4 regions of the Glutamicibacter ectropisis genome follow, and region 1 is predicted to be linked to each of the others. Evidence: riboswitches for the same ligand, from Rfam matches in the RefSeq annotation. Region 1 holds a riboswitch; each other region holds the start of a gene.

Region 1 (5,110 bases):
GCTGGTGGCTCGGCTTTCAGCCGCGGTCCCCGGAATTGGAACCCAAATCCTGTTGGACATCATTCTGGTCGCCTACATGTCCATGATCTTCTCGCGCAGGCGGTTGGTCAGCGTTGTGGGCACCATCTTGGCTGCGGTCTTTGTTGCCGCCCTTGATAACGGGTTGACCCTCTTGGGTGTGGCCAGCCAATGGGTGGGCGCGGCCAAGGGGCTACTGATCTTGCTGGTATTGGCCAGCGTGACCTTGCGCGGAAGGAACAACCGATGAATACCACGCAGACCTTGAGCGCACCGCCGGCTCCACGACCGCTGACCCCGCCGGCCAAGGGGCCTAGGAAGCGTGGCACCCTTCAGGCTTCTCGCCTGGTTGCCCCAGCCACGCTGGCATTGATCCTGATCGTCTTCTCGGTGCTCAGCCCAGTATTTTTTAGTGTCGGAAACCTGGTGGGGATCCTGGGGCAAGTGGCTTTGCTGGCATTAGTTGCTATTGGCCTGACCCTCGTGGTGCGCGCCGGCGGCATTGACCTGTCCATTGGGGTGGCCCTGGATTTGGGAGCTCTGGCTAGCGCCTGGCTGATCAATGATGGGTACCGAGCCTGGGTGGCCGTCGTGGGTGGATTGCTCTTCGCCCTAGCTGTGGGACTGGTCAATGCACTACTCATTGTCATTTTGAAGATCCCAGCGTTTTTGGCCACCTTGAGTGTGTGGTTTGTGGGCACGAGCGTGCAACAACTGCTTACCGGTGGTGGGGCACCGATCTATCTTTCGGCACCCCTAGTACCCGATGGTTTTGCCGTGATTGGTCGGGGATACTTCCTCAACATTGATGCCGCCATTATTAATGCGGTCACCATCGCTGTGCTGGTGGCGCTCTTACTGGGCATTACCCGCTATGGACGCAAGCTCACCGTGGCCGGTGAACAACCTAGCGCAGCAAAGATCTCTGGGCTGCGCGTTAATGCGCTGATCGCCAGTGCCTATCTGTTGTGTGCGGTGATCGCCGGATTTGCCGGCATCGTGTTGGCCGCACGCTCCAATGGTTATGTTCCCGGCAGTGGTCAGGCCTATTTGATGGATGCCATCGGGGCGGTATTCATCGGGGCCACGATCTCTCGCTATGGGCGTGTGTCCGTGGGCGGAACGCTGATTGGTGTAGTGATTTTTGGCTTGCTGGATAACGGACTGAACCTGATCGGACTGTCCTTCTTCTTCCAGGACCTGGCCCGTGGACTCGTACTGCTGGCCATCTTGCTCGCCGCCGTCGTGCTCGGGCGAAACCAGGGTCAATCGTCCACCGGGATTTTCGCCCAGCTGCGCACTGCTAAGAAGCACATATCAACCACAGGAAAAGGAAACAGTAACTCATGAGCCAGCGCATTCACCTCAACGCCTTCGACATGACCTGCGTGAGCCATCAGAGCCCGGGACTGTGGCGCCATCCGCAGAATCGAGCCGATGAATACAACACCCTGGAATATTGGGTGGAGCTGGCGCAAACCCTAGAACGCGGTGGTTTTGATGCGTTGTTCTTGGCCGACGTCTTGGGCATTTATGATGTGTACCAAAACTCCAGTGGCCCAGCCCTATTAGATGCTGATCAGGTTCCATTGAATGATCCGTTCATGCAAGTTTCCGCGATGGCCGCGGCTACCAAGAACCTTGGCTTTGCGGTGACTAGTGCGCTGACCTATGAACAGCCTTATGCGTTAGCCCGTAAATTCTCTTCCTTAGATCACCTCACCCGTGGCCGGGTTGGCTGGAATGTGGTGACGAGCTATCTGGAGTCGGCGGCACGAAATTTGGGGATGACCCGCCAGCTAGATCATGATGCACGCTACGACATTGCCGATGAATTCATGGAAGTGGTCTACAAGCTTTGGGAAGGCTCCTGGGAAGAGGGAGCAGTCGTCAAGGACCGGGAACGTGGGATCTACACCGATCCGAGCAAGGTGCACCCGATTAACCATCAAGGTCAGCACTTCAATGTCCCGGGCATTCACCTTTCAGAGCCATCGATTCAGCGTACGCCGGCGATTTTCCAGGCAGGTGCCTCATCTCGTGGTCGTCGCTTCGGTGCACAACATGCCGAAGGGATCTTCCTGAACTCCATTAATACTGCCGTCACCCGCAGGCAGACCGATGCGATCCGTGACGAATTTGAAGCGGTGGGCCGGCCTCGAAATGCTGCAAAAATTTATGCCCTGATGACGACGGTGGTGGCTGATTCAGATGCGCAGGCAGAAAAGCTTTACCGTGAGTACCAGTCCTATGCCTCACGTGAAGGGGCTATGACCTTCTATGGCGGATGGTCAGGTTTGGATTTGAGCCAGTACGCGGTGGATGAAGAACTGAAATATCTGGAGACCAACGCGGCCCGCTCCGCCCTGTCGATTTTTACCACCGCGAACCCAGAACAGAAGTGGACACCGAATTCGATTGCCGACTACCTCGGCGTGGGTGGCATCGGCCCGGTCCTGGTGGGTTCGGCCGAAACAGTGGCCGATGAAATTGAGCGTTGGGTGGATGAGTCCGGGCTGGACGGAATCAACCTGGCCTACGCCATCACCCCGGGATCCTTCGAGCAATTCACCGACTTGGTGGTTCCGGAGCTACGCAAGCGTGGACGAACCTGGGCCGGCTATGAAGGGAATACGCTGCGCGAATATTTGGCCGGAGAAGGACAACGACGAGTTGCTGACGATCACCCGGCAGCGGCCTACCGTGGGGCTTATGCTGGCCAAGCTTCCGCAGCAGATTCCAAGGCTAGTCAAATCCCAGAGGCTGTTTTAGGCGCCAAATGACATATGAGTAAATATGACGGAATTTTATTACCGTTTCAGAGCGGTGAACGTGTCGAAAAATGACGATGTTCCGTCCTGTGACCTCGTGACTTCCGCCAGCCATCGCGCGGTGATTCACTGAAAGAACACACCATCCAGAGCGGCTGAGAGACCTGGCTCCGCGACGCCGCAGCAAACCTGCATCCCGCAGTAAGTGCTAACGCCAGGTTCGATGGATCTGCAGAAAATTCTGCGTCCTTCGGAATCCACAGTCCTAAGGAGAACGAAGATGACGGTTATCAGTACCCAGCTACCGCGCGTGCCTTACACCGGCACCGCCGATGAAGCCGAGCTTAATCACTGGCGCGAGATCGCACAAAAGGTCGCCGACCAGCTGGCTACCGACGCCCTAGAACGCGACCGCAAGAATGCTCAGCCCTTCGCTGAGGTGCAGTTACTGCGTGAAGCTGGCTTGTTGAACCTGCTGGTGCCGACCGAATTTGGTGGCGCCGGGGCACACTGGGAGACCGCCTTTGAAGCGGTCCGCATCTTGGCAACGGCCGATGGCTCAATTTCTCAGCTGCTGGCCTACCACTACGTGAACCAGTCGGGCATTGCCTTCTACGCGGCGCCTGAAACCCAAGCCCAGTGGTGGCAGCGCACCGTTGAGGGCGGCTGGCTGTGGGGCGATTCGGTCAACCCGGTTGATCCCACGTTGACCCTCGTGCCTGAGGGTGATGGCTTCCGCCTCAATGGTGCCAAGCGGTTCTCCACCGGTTCCGGGGTAGGCGAGGTTATCGTCATCAACGCGGAAGTCACCGAGGGCGAACGCAAGGGCCAGGTGCTGGCCTTCATCATCGACCGTGACCGTGAGGGCCTAGAAATCGTTGATGACTGGGACTACCTAGGCCAGCGACTGAGTGCGTCGAACTCGCTGAAGTATCACAATGTACGCATCGAGCCGACTGATCTTCTTGGTGAAGTCACCGATGAGCCGGTCTCGACCCTACTGACCCCGGGCATCCAGCTGGCCTTCGCGAACTTCTACCTGGGTATTGCTGAGGGTGCCTTGGCCCGTGGCAAGCAGATCTTGTTGGGGCGCAAGAACGCGTGGCTGTTCTCGCAGGCTGAGACCTATTCCCAGGATCCAATCTTCCAGCGCACCGTGGGTGAGCTCAAGGCACGAACTGCTGCCGTGGCAGCGTTGACCGAAAAGCTGGGCCGCAAATTTGATGCACTGCTCTCCAAGGCAGGGGAGGTGACGCAGCCCGAGCGTGCGGCGTTGGCTGTTGAGATTGCTGAAGCGAAGGTGGTGTCCACCGAGGTAGGCGTTGAGGTGGCCAACCGGATCTTTGAAGTCACCGGATCGTCGTCGACTGCGAACAGTGTTGGCCTAGACCTGTTCTGGCGCAATGTGCGCACCCACTCACTGCACGACCCGGTGGACTACAAGAAGATTGAGGTCGGCGCGTACTTCCTCCGCGGAGAATCTCAGCCACTGTCGCTGTACACCTAAAAACTTTTCTACAGATAGGAAACTGAGATGACTGTACTTGCCACAGGTAATCGGTTGAACCAGCTCAAAGCCCGTTTCGCCCCTCTCTTTGAACAGATCGCGGACGGCGCTGCCGAACGTGACCGCAGCGGTGAACTGCCCTATGAACAGGTTGCCCAGCTGGCTGCCGCCGGGTTCGGCGCGATCCGTGTCCCTGAATCTCATGGTGGGGCAGGGGCCACGCTTCCCGAGCTCTTTGAACTCTTTGTTGATCTGGCCGCCGCCGATTCAAATATTGCCCAAGCGCTGCGCGCGCACTTCGCTTTTGTGGAAGACCGACTCATTGCCACCCCGGGCCCGGGACGCGATAAGTGGTTGGCACGCTTTGTTGATGGCGAATTGGTGGGCAACTCTTGGACCGAAGTCGGGACGGTGAAGGTCGGGGACGTGATCACCAAGGTCACCCCGGATGGCGAGGGTGGCTTTAAGATCAATGGCACCAAGTACTACTCCACCGGTTCCATCTTTGCCGATTGGCTAGACACCTATGCCGAGCGTACCGATACCGGCAAGCGCGTCATCGCTGCAGTGAATCGCCACCAACCAGGCGTGGAGTTGGCCGATGACTGGGATGGCTTTGGGCAGCGCACCACCGGTACTGGAACTTCCACGTTCACCGATGCGATTGTGGCCGAAGAAGATTTGATCGACTTTGATACGCGCTTTAAGTACCAGACCGCTTTCTATCAGCAGGTGTTGTTGGCGGTGCTCGCCGGGTCGGCTAAGGCTGCCGAGCGTGACTTCGCCGCTGAGCTGAAGGCTCGCAAGCGGACCT
Region 2 (5,110 bases), 540 kb from region 1:
CCCACAACATAGTGGCAGCTGGAATACCTACCGAGACGGCATAGGCGAGTCCGAAAGACTGCATAAACGTATTCGTGACCACTTGAAAGGACATCAGCGCGACTTGGATAAATTGCGCTGGGTGGGTGGTGATCATTTTGGTAAATGGCAGCTTGAGCGTCGAGTCATCTTCCTGCTTCTCCTCGAAAACCTCGGGTTCATCCAAGGAACGGCGCACCAGGTAAGCAGCGACGAGCACTAGAAGTGAAAGCCAAAACGGAATTCTCCAGCCCCACGCCAACCGCGCGGATTCCTCCATTGCGGCCACGGGAAGAAAGGCGAGGGAGGCAAGGACGATGCCGAAGGAAATACCGCTCATGGCAAAACTAGCGAAAAAGCCACGTCGACCTTCTGGTGCTTCCTCAGTAGACAGCGCCGAAGCTCCTGCCGTTTCAGCACCGGCCGACAACCCTTGCATCAGGCGCAAGATCACCAGAAGTGCCGGAGCCCAATATCCGACAGTCGAAAAGTCAGGCAGCACACCAATAAGGAAGGTTGCCGAACCCATCAGCACCAGGGTCATCACCAGCGTTGCCTTGCGCCCCAGCTTGTCGCCAAGATGCCCAAAGAAGACCGCGCCGAAAGGCCGGGCAATGTACGCAACACCGAAGGTCGCAAATGAAGCCAGTAACGCGATGGTTGCATCCCCGGAAGGGAAGAAAATTTTGGAGAAGATCAGCGAAGCCGCTGTCGCGTAGATAAAGAAGTCGTAGTACTCCAGTGCGCCACCGAGAAACCCTGCGAGCGCCGCTTTCTTAGCTCGTTTGAGCTTGCGCTGTTGTTCTTCATCGAGGCTGTGACTCGATTTAATGATGGTCTTGCTCATTGGGGCGTCCTTCCACGACAGCGGGGATGTTTCACGTCCTACGTTGATGATAATGTGCACTATGCGTACACATGTGCGTTATGCGACAATTAATAAAGTACAGCAAGGTGAGGCGCGTCACAAGATGTTAATTGGTTTGCATCGCCAATGCTGAAGAAGTTCGAGTCGAAAGGACAACAGTGAGTTACCAGGACAACGCATCACAACTATTCATCATCGGATCCCACGCCTCTGGCACCATGTCACCCAGCCTCTGGAATCCAGTATTTGAGGCATTGGGCAGTCACTGGAATTACGTTCCCTGGGATGTCCCGGTGCACAGTGACATGCAAAAAGTTCATGATGGCTTGCTCTCTTCAGAAGTCATAGGCGCCAACGTGACCATGCCGCACAAGCAGTGGGCCGCGGCCATCGCGGACGAGCGCTCAGAACAGGTCAGTCTCAGCGGTGCAGCGAACCTCCTGATTCGTCAGGACGGCAAACTGAATGCTTACAACACTGATTTGATTGCAGTAGAAGCAAGACTCGCCACCAAAATCCATGAACACGTATTGCTCATCGGCGCTGGTGGTGCAGCTCGTGCTGCCCTGGTTGCGCTCAAGGGAAACATCGGCACCATCACTATCACTGACCGAAATCACATGGCCGCCGAAGAGCTTTTATCCTTGGCACGTTCCATGGGGATTTCAGGAAGGACAGTGGACTTCTCTTACGTTGCCGAAGCCGCCATGCAAGCCACCTTGATCATTAACGCCACACCTATAGGAAAGTATCGTGAAGACGTGGCGCCTTGGGGTACACAAGAGCTTTCGTCTGGAACCTTTGTCTATGACTTTGTGTATAGCGAGCACACCACGGGAACAATCACGTCCGCCATGGAGCAAGGCCTGGAATATTCAGATGGCTGGCAGCACCTATTGCTTCAGGCCGAGGCGATGATCCCAATACTGGGTTTGGGTGAACAGGCCAAAGAGCAGCTTGAGCTCTCCTTGATGCGCATCCGCGAAAACAACTGATCAATAAAACTAGAAAAGGGTCCTCATTGCGCCACCGAAGTCTGGATTCTCCAACTTCAGCAATTGAGTTTTCGTTTCCAGCCCACCTAAATAACCACCGAGTGAACCATCAGTTCGTAGTACCCGGTGGCATGGCAGGACAATGGGAATCGGATTGGTCGCGCACGCTGAACCCACAGCACGCACCGCCTTCGGGTTGCCGATACGCTCCGCCATTTGCGAGTAACTCCACGTTTGCCCGTAGCCAATTTCGCCCAGTTCTAATTGCACTTGACGCCGGAAAGCAGTGGAAAGTTTCAAATCCAGCGGCACATCAAAATTGCGGCGGGATCCAGCAAAATACTCATCAAGCTGCCGAGCCACGGCGTCCAGTCGCGACGAGTCTTTAAGGATTCGCGGGCTGAGTTTCTGACTCAGTAGCTCAAGGATTTTGTCATGATCTTCGCTCTCAAAGGCCACACGCACCAGACCAGCTGGAGTGCTAGCCAGCAGGAGCGAGCCGATAGGGCTATCAATCACACGGTAGGAAACATCCAGTAGGTCCGATGCTTTCGCTTTAGCCCGAAGTTCTTTTCCAAGCTGCGCCAAAAGCTCAGCTTCTTCTCCGGTTGCCGAGGAGTTGAATTTTGCCTGCGTCATGACTGCTCCCGCCACAGTGAGTCATCGCCGAGTATTCGGCGAAGGTTTTTGATCCCGTCACTACCAGCACGCCGTGCGGCGGCCTCGCTCCCAGAAACTAGCTGGGCTATCTGCGCGTAGCTCAGACCGCCGAGATATCTATAGCCAACTACCATTCGTTGCTTCTGCGGAAGTTTTGACACTTCCTGCCATAGTTGGAGATTGTCGGCTTCCATCTCAAGGTTCACTTGCTCATCAGCATGTTCCCACTGCTGATGATCATCAAGAATTTCTGGCTTATTCTTACGCAGCTCATCGATGGCCTTGTTCCGTGCAATGCGTACAAGCCAGGCTGATACGTTGGCATCCTCAGCAAGTTGCGGATAAGCCTTGAGCGCGGAAAGGAAGGTTTCAGACCAAGCATCTTGTGCACGGTGTTCATCAAGTAGGGCACGGCAAACCCGCAGTACGTTCAGCCCATAATCCTGGACTATCCGCTCAAACGGTATTTGCATGGCTCTCCTGAAGATTGGCACCGTAACGGGCTTTCACCATGTAAACGTATCGCGCAGCAAAAGTGTGAGGTCGAGGGACAAAAAATTTTGAGCCTCTAGCAGCTCACCAAATCCAACTCTTCAGCCAACTCTTTGAGGCGTTGGATATCTATCTGAATAATCTCACCGTTTTCCACGCCACGTGGGAGCTTGGTCCCTGCGAGCGCATCACGGATGACACGCATGGTCGCGCCATGACTAACTACGGCTACCTTTTTACCTGCGTGCTCTTCACACAGATTCAGTAGTGCAGGAATAGCTCTGTTCAGAATATGTGCAATGGGCTCCAGTTGATCCCGCAACGCTGCTGACTCTTCGTCACTGACCTCGGCCATGATTCGGCCTTCCAGAGGTCCAAAACCGCGCTCAATTAATTCCGGGACTGGCCGTCCTGTATCAATGTTCAGTTCTTCAGCAATCAACGCTGCGGTTTCCTGAGCCCGCCCTAGCGGTGATGCCAGAACGAGGGAAAAACCTTGACCAGCTAGTTCGCGTCCAACTCTGCGGGCCTGTTCACGTCCGGTCTCATTCAAGGGGATATCAGTGCGCCCCTGAAGACGGCCTACCAGATTCCAATCGGTCAGTCCGTGTCTGATCAACACCAGCGCAGTATCCATGATCCAAGCCTACCGGCGCGCCAACGAATCGAAGAATCTCCGATATTACGTCCAATACGCAACGTTAAGACTCATAGTTAGGTCACGAACGGTCATGTTGCGAAGATTGTTACACCATCCCGAGCGGCTGAGAGATCTGGTTCGATGACGCCGCAGCAACCTGCCACATCCGGTGGTTACGGTGCTACCGCCAGAAACGATGCAGCCGCATACCTTGTTTAACCACAACGAGTTGCGACATTGATTCCGGGATTCCTGCCTCGATCGCACTACCGCCTAGCGGTGAAGAGCGAAAACCCAATCGACAAGGAGTCGTAAGCCCACATGGCAGATCATCAGTTTGGATTCCGCACCCGTGCATTGCACGCCGGTGGTACCCCCGATGCCGAGCACGGCGCCCGTGCAGTCCCTATCTATCAGAGCACTTCATTCGTCTTTAAAGATGCCGACGATGCAGCCAACCTTTTTGCTTTGCAGAAGTACGGAAATATCTATTCGCGTATCGGCAACCCGACCGTCGCTGCTTTTGAAGAACGAATTGCTTCCTTGGAAGGAGGCATCGGTGCCGTAGCTACTGGTTCGGGCATGGCCGCCGAATTCGTTACCTTCGCTGCCCTGGCACAAGCCGGGGATCACATTGTCGCGTCCTCAAAGCTTTATGGCGGAACCATCACCCAGCTTGATGTTTCGTTGCGTCGTTTTGGCGTCGACACCACTTTCATTGATTCCAATGATCCGGCCGATTTTGAAGCCGCCATCCAGGAGAACACCAAGGCGGTGTACACCGAAGTAGTGGCGAACCCGTCGGGCGACATTGCCGATATTAAGGGGCTGGCCGAGGTGGCACACCGTCACCTGATCCCGCTAGTGGTTGATTCCACTCTCACTCCCCCATACATTCTGCGCCCTATTGAGCACGGTGCGGATATTGTCATTCACTCAGCAACCAAGTTCATTGGTGGCCATGGCACCACGCTCGGTGGCGTCGTTGTTGAGTCGGGCAAGTTCAACTGGGGCAACGGCAAGTTCCCCACCATGACCGAACCGGTGGCCAGCTACGGCAACGTTTCCTGGTGGGCCAACTTTGGCGAGTACGGTTTCTTGACCAAGCTTCGTAGCGAGCAGCTGCGCGACTTTGGTCCTGCGCTGCCAGCTCAGTCGGCATTCCAGCTCTTGCAGGGCTTGGAAACCTTGCCGCAGCGTATGGATAACCACCTTTCCAACGCGAAGCAGGTTGCTGCCTGGCTTGAAGCAGATCCACGCGTGACCTATGTGAACTTCGCTGGTCTGGAATCCCACCCGCAATATGCCCACGCAAAAGAATTGTTGCCCATGGGCGTCGGCTCGGTCTTCAGCTTTGGCGTGAAGGGTGGCCGTGAGGCTGGTTCCAAGTTCATTGAAGCTCTGCAGCTGGCCAGCCACTTGGCCAATATCGGTGAT
Region 3 (5,110 bases), 950 kb from region 1:
TTTCCAATTCCAGCTCATAGCGGTCACCTTGGGGATTGTCCCAGTGAGCCAGGGAATTGAAGCGGCGGTTGATCATCGTCAGGGCATTGCGAAGGTTCTCTTCGCGGCGCTCTCCGCGCGCCAAATTGGCGAAGTTTGTCGTGGTTCGAGAATTCGCAGAAGGGGAGTAATTCTCGTCGAATCTTGTGGTGCTAATGCTGAAATTTAATGCGTCTGCCATGATAGCCAATCTGTATTTGGGAGGCCTGGACAGGCCGAGGGGAAGTCGTTGCGTCAATCATGCAGGGTGATTCTTGATATCAGGTAACTCGATATAACTATGGATTAATATAGACTCAAACTATGGTTCAGGTTTCGAATGGATTGACACTGCAGCAGCTTCGCTATTTTGTGGCGGTAGCTTCCGAGGGGTCGATTTCGGCTGCCGCCGACCTGATTTACGTCGCGCAGCCCAGCATGTCGGCGGCGATGAAGGAACTCGAATCCCGGGTGGGGCGCACCTTGCTGGTGCGCTCGGCCAGGGGAGTGACGCTCACTGCTGAAGGCGCAGAATTCCTCGGCTACGCCCGGCAGGTGCTCGAGCAGGTGGAGCTTCTTGAGCACCGCTACCTCGGCCGCCCCGCCGCGCGGCGGCTGCTGGGTGTCTCAACCCAGCACTACTCCTTTTCGGTGGACGCCTTTGTGCGTATGGTCCAGGCCAGTGGTGCCGCGGAATACCAATTTTCGCTGCGTGAGACCCGCACCGAAGAGATCATCGAGGATGTGCGCACCCTGCGCAGTGACATCGGGATTCTCTACCGCAACGACTTCAACCGGAAGGTCATCGACAAGCTGCTGCGCGAATCTCGGCTGGTCTTCCACCCGCTGTTCTTGGCCGATCCGCATATTTTCATCTCGCGCAGCAACCCACTGGCCGCCCGCGATCAGGTCACCCTCGAAGACCTCGAAGATCTACCCCGACTGACCTTCGACCAGGGGGCAAGTAACTCTTTTTACTTCGCCGAAGAGGTCCTCTCCACCCGCTCAAGCCAGCGCGAAATTCAGGTCTCGGACCGTGCCACGATCTTCAACCTCATGATCGGTTTGGGCGGGTACACGATCTCCACCGGCATCATCAGCGACGAGCTGGATCCCTCCATCGTGGCCATCCCGCTGGCCATCGACGAGCGCATCGAGATCGGTTGGATCAACCACGCCGCCATTCCGCTGACCGATCAGGCCCAGCGCTACCTGCAAGAGGTCCGTGCGGTGGTTCAAAGCTTCGGAGTTCAGGTACTCGGCTAGGCCCCAAATCTGTAACAGTGTGTCACCGCTGGGTGCTTAGTTGTCACAAAGTTGAGGAAGATCCTTGGAATCTCGGGAATTCTCATCTTGATCACGCGTCATAAAGGGTCGTTAGTGTCCGCGTCATGATGACAAGTAGACGACATATGAAGCGTCACGACCTTGTATGAAGCGTCAGCGCCGATAGCGCTTGCACGCTGTGAGGCCCATGCCCAACCATGGAAGAACAACCCATCAAGAGCGACTAAGAGATCTGGCTCGTTGACGTCGCAGCAACCATCGGGAAACCGAAAGGTGCTAAAGCCAGGAACGATGGAGCAGTTCCGAACCCCGCATCAGCGTGGGCCTTGTGCCAAACACGATGCACTTCGGTCCTCCCTCGTGATCAAGAAACGAGAAGGAGCTATGAGCCAAGGAACCGACGCGGTCCACGCAGGATATCGCCCGAGCGGAGAGTTCCGCCCGATGCTACCTCCACTGCACAATTCCGCAGCGTACCAATTTGAATCCCACGGCGAAGCCATCGAAAAGTTCGCGCTGCGCCAATCCGGCTTCACCTACTCACGCACCGGCAACCCCACCGTTTCCATCCTCGAACAACGAGTAGCCGCACTGGAAGGCGGAGCCCACGCGGTCGCCACCGCCACCGGCCAATCCGCGGTGGCCCTGTCCCTACTGGCCCTGACCCAGGGACCCAAACACATTGTGGCTTCCTCCTCGCTCTACGGTGGCACCGTTGATCTGTTCACCGACACCTTCGCCGACTTCGGTATCCGCGTCACCTTTGTTGACCAGGCCGATCATGCCGCTTGGGGTAACGCTATTCAGGAAGACACCCGCGCGTTCTTCCTCGAATCCGTGTCCAACCCACTGTGTACCGTGGCTGACCTACCAGCCATTGCCGCCATCGCCCACGAACACAACATCCCGGTAGTCGTGGATAACACCCTGGCCACCCCAGTGAACGTCAAGCCGCTAGATTTCGGCGCCGACATTGTGGTGCACTCAGCCACCAAGGGATTAGCCGGACACGGTTCGGTCCTCGGCGGTGTGGTGGTGGACTCCGGCACCTTCGACTTCTCCAATACGGTGCGCTGGCCACAAATCTCCGCCCCACGAGCACGCCTGAACAACACCTCACTGCTCGAACGCCACGGTGCCGGCGCCTATACGATGCTGGTGCGTTCCAAATTCCTGCACGATCTGGGCCCAACCCTGGCCCCGGCCAGCGCCCAGAGCATCCTCACCGGAATCGAAACCCTGCCGGTGCGCGCCGCCCACGTGCATCGCAGCATCACCACCCTGATCGACAAGCTCTCTTCCCACCCGGGCATTGCGGCCATCCACCACCCGTCCTTATCCAGTCACCCAAGTTTTGAACTGGCGGCAACGATCACCCCGAACGGCACCGGCTGTGTACTTGCCATTGAACTGGCCGACCCCTCACTGGTCTCCCCGGTGATCGACGGGCTGAGCCTGATCTCCCTGGCCGCGAACGTGGGCGATACCCGCACCATGATTTCGCATCCGGCCACCATGACGCACTGCCGGCTCACCGAAGAACAATTGGTCGCCGCCGGACTAAACACCTCCACCCTGCGCCTGTCGGTAGGGCTCGAAGACCCGGCCGACCTGTTGGCAGATCTTACCCAGGCCCTGGATCTGGCATTGGTCCTAGCCCCACAAACTCAAGGAGCATGAGATGACTGGCTTCAACACTCAGGCCGTACACGCCGGCCAGCACAAAGACCCACATACCGGGGCCGTGGTCCCACCGATCTACCAAACCAGCACCTTCATCCAAGACGGTATTAACGTGCTGCGTTCCGGGCACGAATACTCCCGAGGCTCCAACCCCACCCGTGATGGCTTCCAAGAACAGCTCACCGCACTTGAAGGTGGTGCAGCCGGGTTCGCCTTCGCTTCGGGCATCGCCGCCGAAGACGCCCTCTTGCGTGCCGTGCTTGAACCGGGCGATCACATCATCCTCGGCGCCGACGGCTACGGTGGCACCAACCGGTTGATCTCCAAACTACACAGCAAATGGGGCATCACCTCTTCTGCGGTAGACATCACCAACCTGGATTCGGTGCGCGCCGCGGTACAGCCGAACACCGCACTGCTCTGGGTGGAGACTCCCTCCAACCCACTACTGGGCATCGCCGATCTTTCCGGGTGGGCCACCATTGCCCGCGAGAACGGTGCCCTGCTGGTGGTGGATAATACCTTCGCCACTCCTTATCTACAGCGCCCACTGGATTTTGGTGCGCACGCGGTGGTTCACTCCACCACCAAATACATTGGCGGGCACTCCGATGTGCTCGGTGGTGCGGTGATTCTCGCCGATCATCACTTCCGCGGCCAATCCCTGGCCGAAGCGGTGGGCTATCAGCAGTTCGCCGGGGGAGCGGTGGCCGGCCCGCAGGATTCCTATCTGGCCGCGAGGGGGCTCAAAACCCTGGGCCTGCGCATGGAACGCCACTGCGCTTCAGCCCAAGCACTGGCCCACTGGCTTGATGCCCGCCCCGAGGTCACCCGTGTCTACTATCCCGGTCTCACCTCCCACCCCGGGCACGAACTGGCCGCCCGCCAGCAGCGCGGATTTGGTGGCATCGTCTCGGTCGCGTTAAAAGATGAAGCCGCCGCCCGCGCCTTCGCCCAGTCCATGGAGTACTTCCAACTCTCGGTCTCCTTAGGCGGGGTGGAATCCCTGGTCTGTTATCCGCGCGAAATGACCCACGCCTCGCTGATCGGTACCGAACTGGAAATCCCGGCCAACCTGGTGCGCCTGTCGGTGGGGATCGAAGAGGTCGAAGATCTCATTGCCGATCTGGAACGCGGCCTGGCTGCCGCCCGTGCCACCGTTCCGGCCACCACTCGTGACACCGCTTCCGCGCGCACGGTGCGCGAAAAGACGTTGGAAAACGCCTGATAATTTCGGTCCGCAATCATCGGGCGGCGTACCCCTTCCCCAAAGGATAGTAGTTGGGGAAGGGTGGAATCATGATCGGAATTCTTAATCGGCTCATCGAGCACATCGAGGCAAACCTGTGTGCCGAGATCAACCTCGCCGAACTGACGCGCAGCGAAGGCACCACCGAATATCACCTGCGCCGGATGTTCTCCTCCTTGGCCGGCATGCCGGTCTCCGAGTACATTCGCCGGCTCCGCATGAACGTGGCTGCCGCGGACCTGCTGGCCGGTGAGGACCTGTTAAGTATTGCGATCCGATACGGGTATGGATCGGCCGAAGCCTTCAGTCGCGCCTTCACCTCGGTGCATGGTGCGTCCGTGAGCGAAGTCCGCCAACACGGCGGACCCCTTCGAAGCCAAGCAATCATCAGGTTCAGCCTGCACGTCGAAGGGAACACCATGGACGCACGAATAGTAGAACGAGAGAATTTCCAGCTCATTGGGTACGCAACCCAAGTGCCGTTGATTCACCATGGGGTCAACCCGCAGATCCAAGAGCACATCGCTTCGATCCCGATGGCCGAACATGCCCGGCTCAAGGCATTGTCAGCCACCGACCCCGCAGGGCTATTGCAGGTCAGCGACCAGGTCGATGTCGATTACCAAGAAGGATCCGAACTCACCTATCTGCACGGGGTCGCGGTGCCAGCCGGACCGGTGCCCGAGGACCTGGATTCCATTCAGGTGTCCGCCGGCCACTGGGTGGTTTTCAGTGTCACTGGTAATTACCCGGCGGCACTGCAAGAACTTTGGGCCGCCACCGCCACCTCATGGTTCCCGTCGAACCCCTGGCGCCTGCGCCCCGGACCATCCCTAGTTGCCGTGCTCGATCGGGCCGCCGATTTCAGTACCG
Region 4 (5,110 bases), 570 kb from region 1:
CTCATCGCCTATACCTCCATTGCCAATGCCCTGACCGGCAACATGAAACTGGCGCAGGAACATATCGCCACCGAACACCTGCTGGCAGGATCAGGTATCGACTATGTCCTGCTACGCAATGGCTGGTACACGGAAAACTACACTGATCAGCTACTGGGTTACTTGAACAGTGGTGTTGTTCTCGGTGCTGCCGGCGATGGCAAAATCAGTGCTGCTACCCGCGCGGACTATGCCGAGGCAGCAGCTGCAGTCTTACTTTCGGATTCGGATCAGGCAGGAAAAATCTACGAGTTGGGCGGTGACAAGCCTTTCACCTTGAGTCAGTTGGCCGGTGCCGTCGGCGCTGCAGCAGGCCAGGATGTCACCTATCAGGAAATGGATCCTGCCAAGCTAGTGGAGATCTACACTGATTCGGGTGTTCCAGCCATTTTTGCTGACATCTTGGTAGATACTGATCTGCGTATTCGTGAAGGTGCTCTAGAAGTGAACTCCGGGGATTTGGCAAAGCTCATCGGTCGCGCACCAACTTCGCTTGGCAAAGCCATCAAGGATGCGCTCGCTGCCTAAAACGCGAAAACCATAACAGCCTAAGAGGCAACCAGCATGAAAAGAATTTCTTGCTGGTTGCCTCTAGCTTTTCTCCACGTAAAGGCCTGGTTCTAGCTATCAGAAACCTTGGTGAGGACGCCTTGGACCAGTGGGTCATCTGTCGTCTCCAAATATTCCTGCAAGCGAGGATCCGAGAACACTTCAATCAGTTTCTTTGCGTCAGCAGTTTCTGCAAAATCAGAGGCCATGATCAGCCGTGAAGCGAAGGTTTTAGGTGGCTCTGGGAACAAGATTCCCTTATCTCGACTAACCTTTCCGGCATCGAACTGCGAGACGTAGCCGATGGCGACATCAACGTCATCTAGCATTCGAGGCATCGCCAACAAGTCGGCTTCCTTCAAAACGAATTCATGCGGGTTTTCAACGACATCAGACATTTTTGCTGTGCGAGGTTCAATATCTGGATTGAGTTTCAGGAAGCCTTCGCGCTGTAGCAGCCACAGAGCCTGTCCTTGGTTAGCAACGTCGTTTGGCAACAACAGTGTTGAGCCCTTGGGCAGCGCTTCTACGGAGTCATACTTGGTCGAGTACATGCCAAAGCCCCATTGGTAGAGCTCAACGGTGGGCGTTAGTTTCACCCCGGCGGCTTCTGCCGACTGCTCCATGTACCACTGGTGTTCAAAGATCGTCGCATCAAACTGACCGCTGGCCACTGCTTGATTGGCTTGGATTGGGTCTTGCAGACCGGTTTTCTCAATCTCTACACCGTAGTCTGGGGCGATACTCTGTGCGACGTAGTCCAGAATTTTTTCTTCGCCAGCCATCGCCGGTTCAAAGTGAACGACGAACTTCGTTTGGGTTCCGTCTGCTGCCGCAACCGCCGGCAAGGTTCGTTGCTGTCCGAGCATCACGGCTAGGACTATAGCCAGAACAGAAGCGATCGCTGCGATACTCCAAGGAAGTACATTCCTGCTCTTACGCAAGGTAAAGCCATGGTCATGGCCTGAAAGTGGTGAAGTCATTTTTAAGCTCGTTAATGTTGATGCGATTATGGGCGGGCCAACGCATGGGCAATGCGGTCACCGAGGAATTGGACAATTTGAACTGTCAGGATCAGTGCGACGATGGTGGCCAACATGACGTTCATATCGAATCTCTGGTACCCGTAGGTCACCGCGAGATAGCCGATACCGCCAGCGCCAATCGTGCCTGCAATAGCCGAATACTCGATCATAGAAATGGTGTTCAGCGTGATCGCTGAGGCCAGCGCCGGCAGGGCTTCCCTGATCTGGGTGGCGCCAATGATCTGTGTTGCCGAACCTCCGGTGACTAGACCAACGGCGAGGTTTTCCTTCGGCAAGTCATTAAGCGCGTTCTGAACCAAACGTGCGAAGAAGGGAATGCCGGCGATGGTCATGGGTACCGCCGCTGCAGCGATACCAATGGTGGTTCCCGTGATCCATTTGGTGAAAGGAATGATCGCGGCCATCAACACCAGAAACGGCAGTGAGCGTCCCATGTTTGCAATCCAGCTGAGTACGCCATGCACCTTTGGTCGTGGGAACAAGCCATGCCGGTCGGTGTTGTACAGCGCGATCCCCATCAAGCCACCAATGCTGATCACTAGGGCCATCACGATTCCGACCATGGCCCAGGTCTGCCCATACGCAGGCAGTAACAGGGCGAGCAGTTCATTCCACGGGGTGTCTGTTCCAACCGCTGCGCTTTCAAATGGGAGTCTCATACGCCAACCTCTTCACGAACATGTTCTTCAACGGTGGCTTGCAGGCCCCACGATGCCAGGATCTGTGTGACCTGTTCAGGCAGTGCCCCGTCCACGCCGATGCTGACTCGTCCTAGCGTTCCGTCGTGGTGTGCTTCAACTGAGCCTCCAAGCAATGCCACGCGAATTCCATGTTCAATGCCCAATCTTGAGATCCATGCTGGATCAACACGATCGTTGAGATAGGCGACGGTCATGGAATAAGAGAACCCAGCCGGGAGTGCCTCTGCACGCAATGGCAAGAGTTTGGAACCGGCTTCGGAGTTCGGATTAGCCACCAGCTCGTGGAGCTTGCCGTATTCTGCGATACGACCACCGTCGAGTTGTGCAACGTTATCGGCAACATGGCGGACAACATCCATCTCGTGGGTGATCAGGATGATGGCAAGCCCGAGATCTGTTCGCAGTGATTCAAGGAGAGTGAGAACCTGCTGCGTTGATTCCGGATCCAGGCCCGAGGTTGATTCATCGGAGAGCAACAGCCGCGGCCGCAAGGCCAAGGCGCGTGCAATACCTACACGTTGCCGCTGGCCACCGGATAGTTGACCAGGATAGGAATTTGCCCGGTCCAGTAGTCCTACACGTTCAAGGAGTTCAGCTACTCGGCTAGTCATCTCCTCGTGTACCACGCCTAGGTTCCGCAGAGGCAAGGCAATGTTCTCGGCCACTGTCATCCTGCGAAGCAGGGCCGAATTTTGGAAGATCGTTCCAATAGCGCGACGCTCAGCGCGAAGCTTTTTGCCCGATAGATTCGTCAGGTTCTTGCCATCGATGAGAATCTGCCCGCTGCTTGGTTTTTCTAGCAGAGAGATGCAGTGGGACAAAGTAGATTTACCGGCGCCTGAGGGCCCAACCACTGCAGTGATCGAACCAGACTCAACGCTCAGGTTGATGCCTTTGAGCACCTCGACGCGCCCTTGGGCAGAGTCGTAATGTTTATGGAGGTTTTCAATCTCAATCACGAGACGTTTCCTCCTTGGAAGTACGAGTACATGTTCTCTCCTTGGCGATGGCACCTAGAAGCGCGGTCAACTCACTGGGACGCGTGCGAAAAACACCGCGCGCGACATCAGAGAATCACTGTGAATGCTCCATCGGCTCTGGCCTTAGCACCGGCCTCACAGAGGTGGTTGCTGCGACGTCTTCGAGCCAGATCTCTCGGTCGCTCTGGATGGTTGGGTGTCCTGCATGATCGCTAGGACTCCTCAAGTCTGTAACTTGTGACTGATCAGCTGCAAGCGTTACGTAGTAAATCCGTCATGTCACGAACTTCAAATGCTCACCGCCCGAAAGCTCGTAATATTCACGGTCATAAAGAGCCTTAAGCCGTCATAAGAAGCAAGAAAAACACACATATTTGGCTTGCCATGCACGCATGGTTTATTGCCTTTAAATGCACCAAGCCCCAGCGATAACGCTGGGGCTTGGAAGCAGATGACTACTCGCTGCTGACCGACGCCAAGGGTGCTTCCACCTCGTCTTCATCCTCGTAGACGTACTCGTACCGGCGGCTGCGAACCACCGCGACAATCACAATCGCGATGATGATCAGCAGAAGAATTCCCACCCATCCGGCGGGGAAAGTCCATAACGTTCCACTGGCAAGGACCGGCTCCCCGGCGACTGAATCGATTCCTTCAGGAACCATACTCACTTCATACTGTTGCCAGATCAATGGCCACAGCCCTGAGACTTGTGAAGTCAGATCCACGCTGGCACCGGGAAGCATTTCTTCAAGTGCAACAGTTTGCGTGGTGCTTCCCAAACCAAACACTCCAGAGATCTTCACCGTGTAGTTTCCACGGGCCCGCAAGGTCCCCTCGTTATTGACCTGCGCTGCGAAATCTGCCGAAACCGGCGCAAACGGATTCCACGCAATCGGTGCACTCACATCAATATTGTCCATTCCCAAGACCAGGCTACCCTCGCCACCAACATGTAGCGCCAGCTGGGTTGCCAGTCGTTGGTCAACTGCCACAGCAGTACCCGCACTGGAGTCGATATATGAGGAAATCATGCCGCCAACGTAGTCACCCGGTGCGGTGTCCTCGGGAATGCTCAGCGTAAAAGCCACATCTGCTTCTTCACCGGGATCTAGGGTGAGCTTAGATTCGCTCACACTAATCCATGCCCCGACCTCTTGTGATGGTTCTGATGCTGGCAAGAGTTCGAGTGCGCCGTTAGCCGATGTCTGGCCGTCGGCACCATAGACCGAAAGTTCCAGTGGCTTTACGCCGTAGTTCGTTATCTGAAAACTATCGTCAACGCTATCGCCGGGTTCAAGCTCGTAGGAGAAGCTAGAACGTTGCTCTTCCCCGCCGGGGTTAATGCCCCACGAAATATCATCCGCGCGCGCATCTGGTACTGCCACAAAGGTTGTGACAATGAGTGCGGCACCTATGACGCCCATGATGCGTCGCGTATTTGGGGAGCTAGTGGCTCGACGGTTCGAGAGCATGATTTCCTTGTAAATGAAACGGTGTGGTGTCCGGCTAACCTAAGGTCGGCCGGACACCACGAGGTACTACTGGCCGAATCTACTTTTGAATAGCGGTAACGGTCAGCGTTGAGGTGTAGTCACCGGCAGGTGCATCAGTAGGTGCCAACAGGTGAACACCAGTATTGAGCTTCGCCGTAGAAGCACCGGTTGCGCTAGCCATGGTTGAAGTTGCCGACAGGCCATTGGTGCTCCCCGGGACAACGTATTCACCAAGGGTTACAACGCCCTCAGTTCCTGAACCGGTAGGTGCCCAGCCCAGGCCGTTGCCACCGAAGGTG

Evidence for each region. A riboswitch is a leader RNA that binds a small molecule or an ion and turns the genes downstream of it on or off. The one in region 1 is predicted to bind S-adenosylmethionine.
Region 2: linked by a shared signal. The riboswitch ahead of QMQ05_RS01505 (O-acetylhomoserine aminocarboxypropyltransferase/cysteine synthase family protein) and the one ahead of QMQ05_RS15870 (acyl-CoA dehydrogenase family protein) in region 1 are both predicted to bind S-adenosylmethionine.
Region 3: linked by a shared signal. The riboswitch ahead of QMQ05_RS03350 (O-acetylhomoserine aminocarboxypropyltransferase/cysteine synthase family protein) and the one ahead of QMQ05_RS15870 (acyl-CoA dehydrogenase family protein) in region 1 are both predicted to bind S-adenosylmethionine.
Region 4: linked by a shared signal. The riboswitch ahead of QMQ05_RS01630 (methionine ABC transporter ATP-binding protein) and the one ahead of QMQ05_RS15870 (acyl-CoA dehydrogenase family protein) in region 1 are both predicted to bind S-adenosylmethionine.

The regions. Positions count from the first base shown of each region.
Region 1 covers NZ_CP125942.1:3,377,307-3,382,416, reverse strand. The annotation lists gene QMQ05_RS15885 (ABC transporter permease) at 1-268, shown strand, start outside; gene QMQ05_RS15880 (ABC transporter permease) at 265-1,368, shown strand; gene QMQ05_RS15875 (LLM class flavin-dependent oxidoreductase) at 1,365-2,801, shown strand; SAM riboswitch class I at 2,929-3,019, shown strand; gene QMQ05_RS15870 (acyl-CoA dehydrogenase family protein) at 3,070-4,296, shown strand; gene QMQ05_RS15865 (acyl-CoA dehydrogenase family protein) at 4,324-5,110, shown strand, end outside.
Region 2 covers NZ_CP125942.1:314,954-320,063, reverse strand. The annotation lists gene QMQ05_RS01530 (MFS transporter) at 1-865, opposite strand, end outside; gene QMQ05_RS01525 (shikimate dehydrogenase family protein) at 1,045-1,881, shown strand; gene QMQ05_RS01520 (methylated-DNA--[protein]-cysteine S-methyltransferase) at 1,891-2,520, opposite strand; gene QMQ05_RS01515 (RNA polymerase sigma factor) at 2,517-3,014, opposite strand; gene QMQ05_RS01510 (histidine phosphatase family protein) at 3,110-3,670, opposite strand; SAM riboswitch class I at 3,782-3,876, shown strand; gene QMQ05_RS01505 (O-acetylhomoserine aminocarboxypropyltransferase/cysteine synthase family protein) at 3,995-5,110, shown strand, end outside.
Region 3 covers NZ_CP125942.1:722,132-727,241, forward strand. The annotation lists gene QMQ05_RS03340 (DUF1852 domain-containing protein) at 1-220, opposite strand, end outside; gene QMQ05_RS03345 (LysR family transcriptional regulator) at 343-1,284, shown strand; SAM riboswitch class I at 1,513-1,603, shown strand; gene QMQ05_RS03350 (O-acetylhomoserine aminocarboxypropyltransferase/cysteine synthase family protein) at 1,690-2,985, shown strand; gene QMQ05_RS03355 (cystathionine gamma-synthase) at 2,987-4,216, shown strand; gene QMQ05_RS03360 (AraC family transcriptional regulator) at 4,288-5,110, shown strand, end outside.
Region 4 covers NZ_CP125942.1:346,608-351,717, reverse strand. The annotation lists gene QMQ05_RS01645 (SDR family oxidoreductase) at 1-567, shown strand, start outside; gene QMQ05_RS01640 (MetQ/NlpA family ABC transporter substrate-binding protein) at 660-1,571, opposite strand; gene QMQ05_RS01635 (methionine ABC transporter permease) at 1,598-2,293, opposite strand; gene QMQ05_RS01630 (methionine ABC transporter ATP-binding protein) at 2,290-3,294, opposite strand; SAM riboswitch class I at 3,421-3,510, opposite strand; gene QMQ05_RS01625 (WxL protein peptidoglycan domain-containing protein) at 3,771-4,790, opposite strand; gene QMQ05_RS01620 (hypothetical protein) at 4,870-5,110, opposite strand, start outside.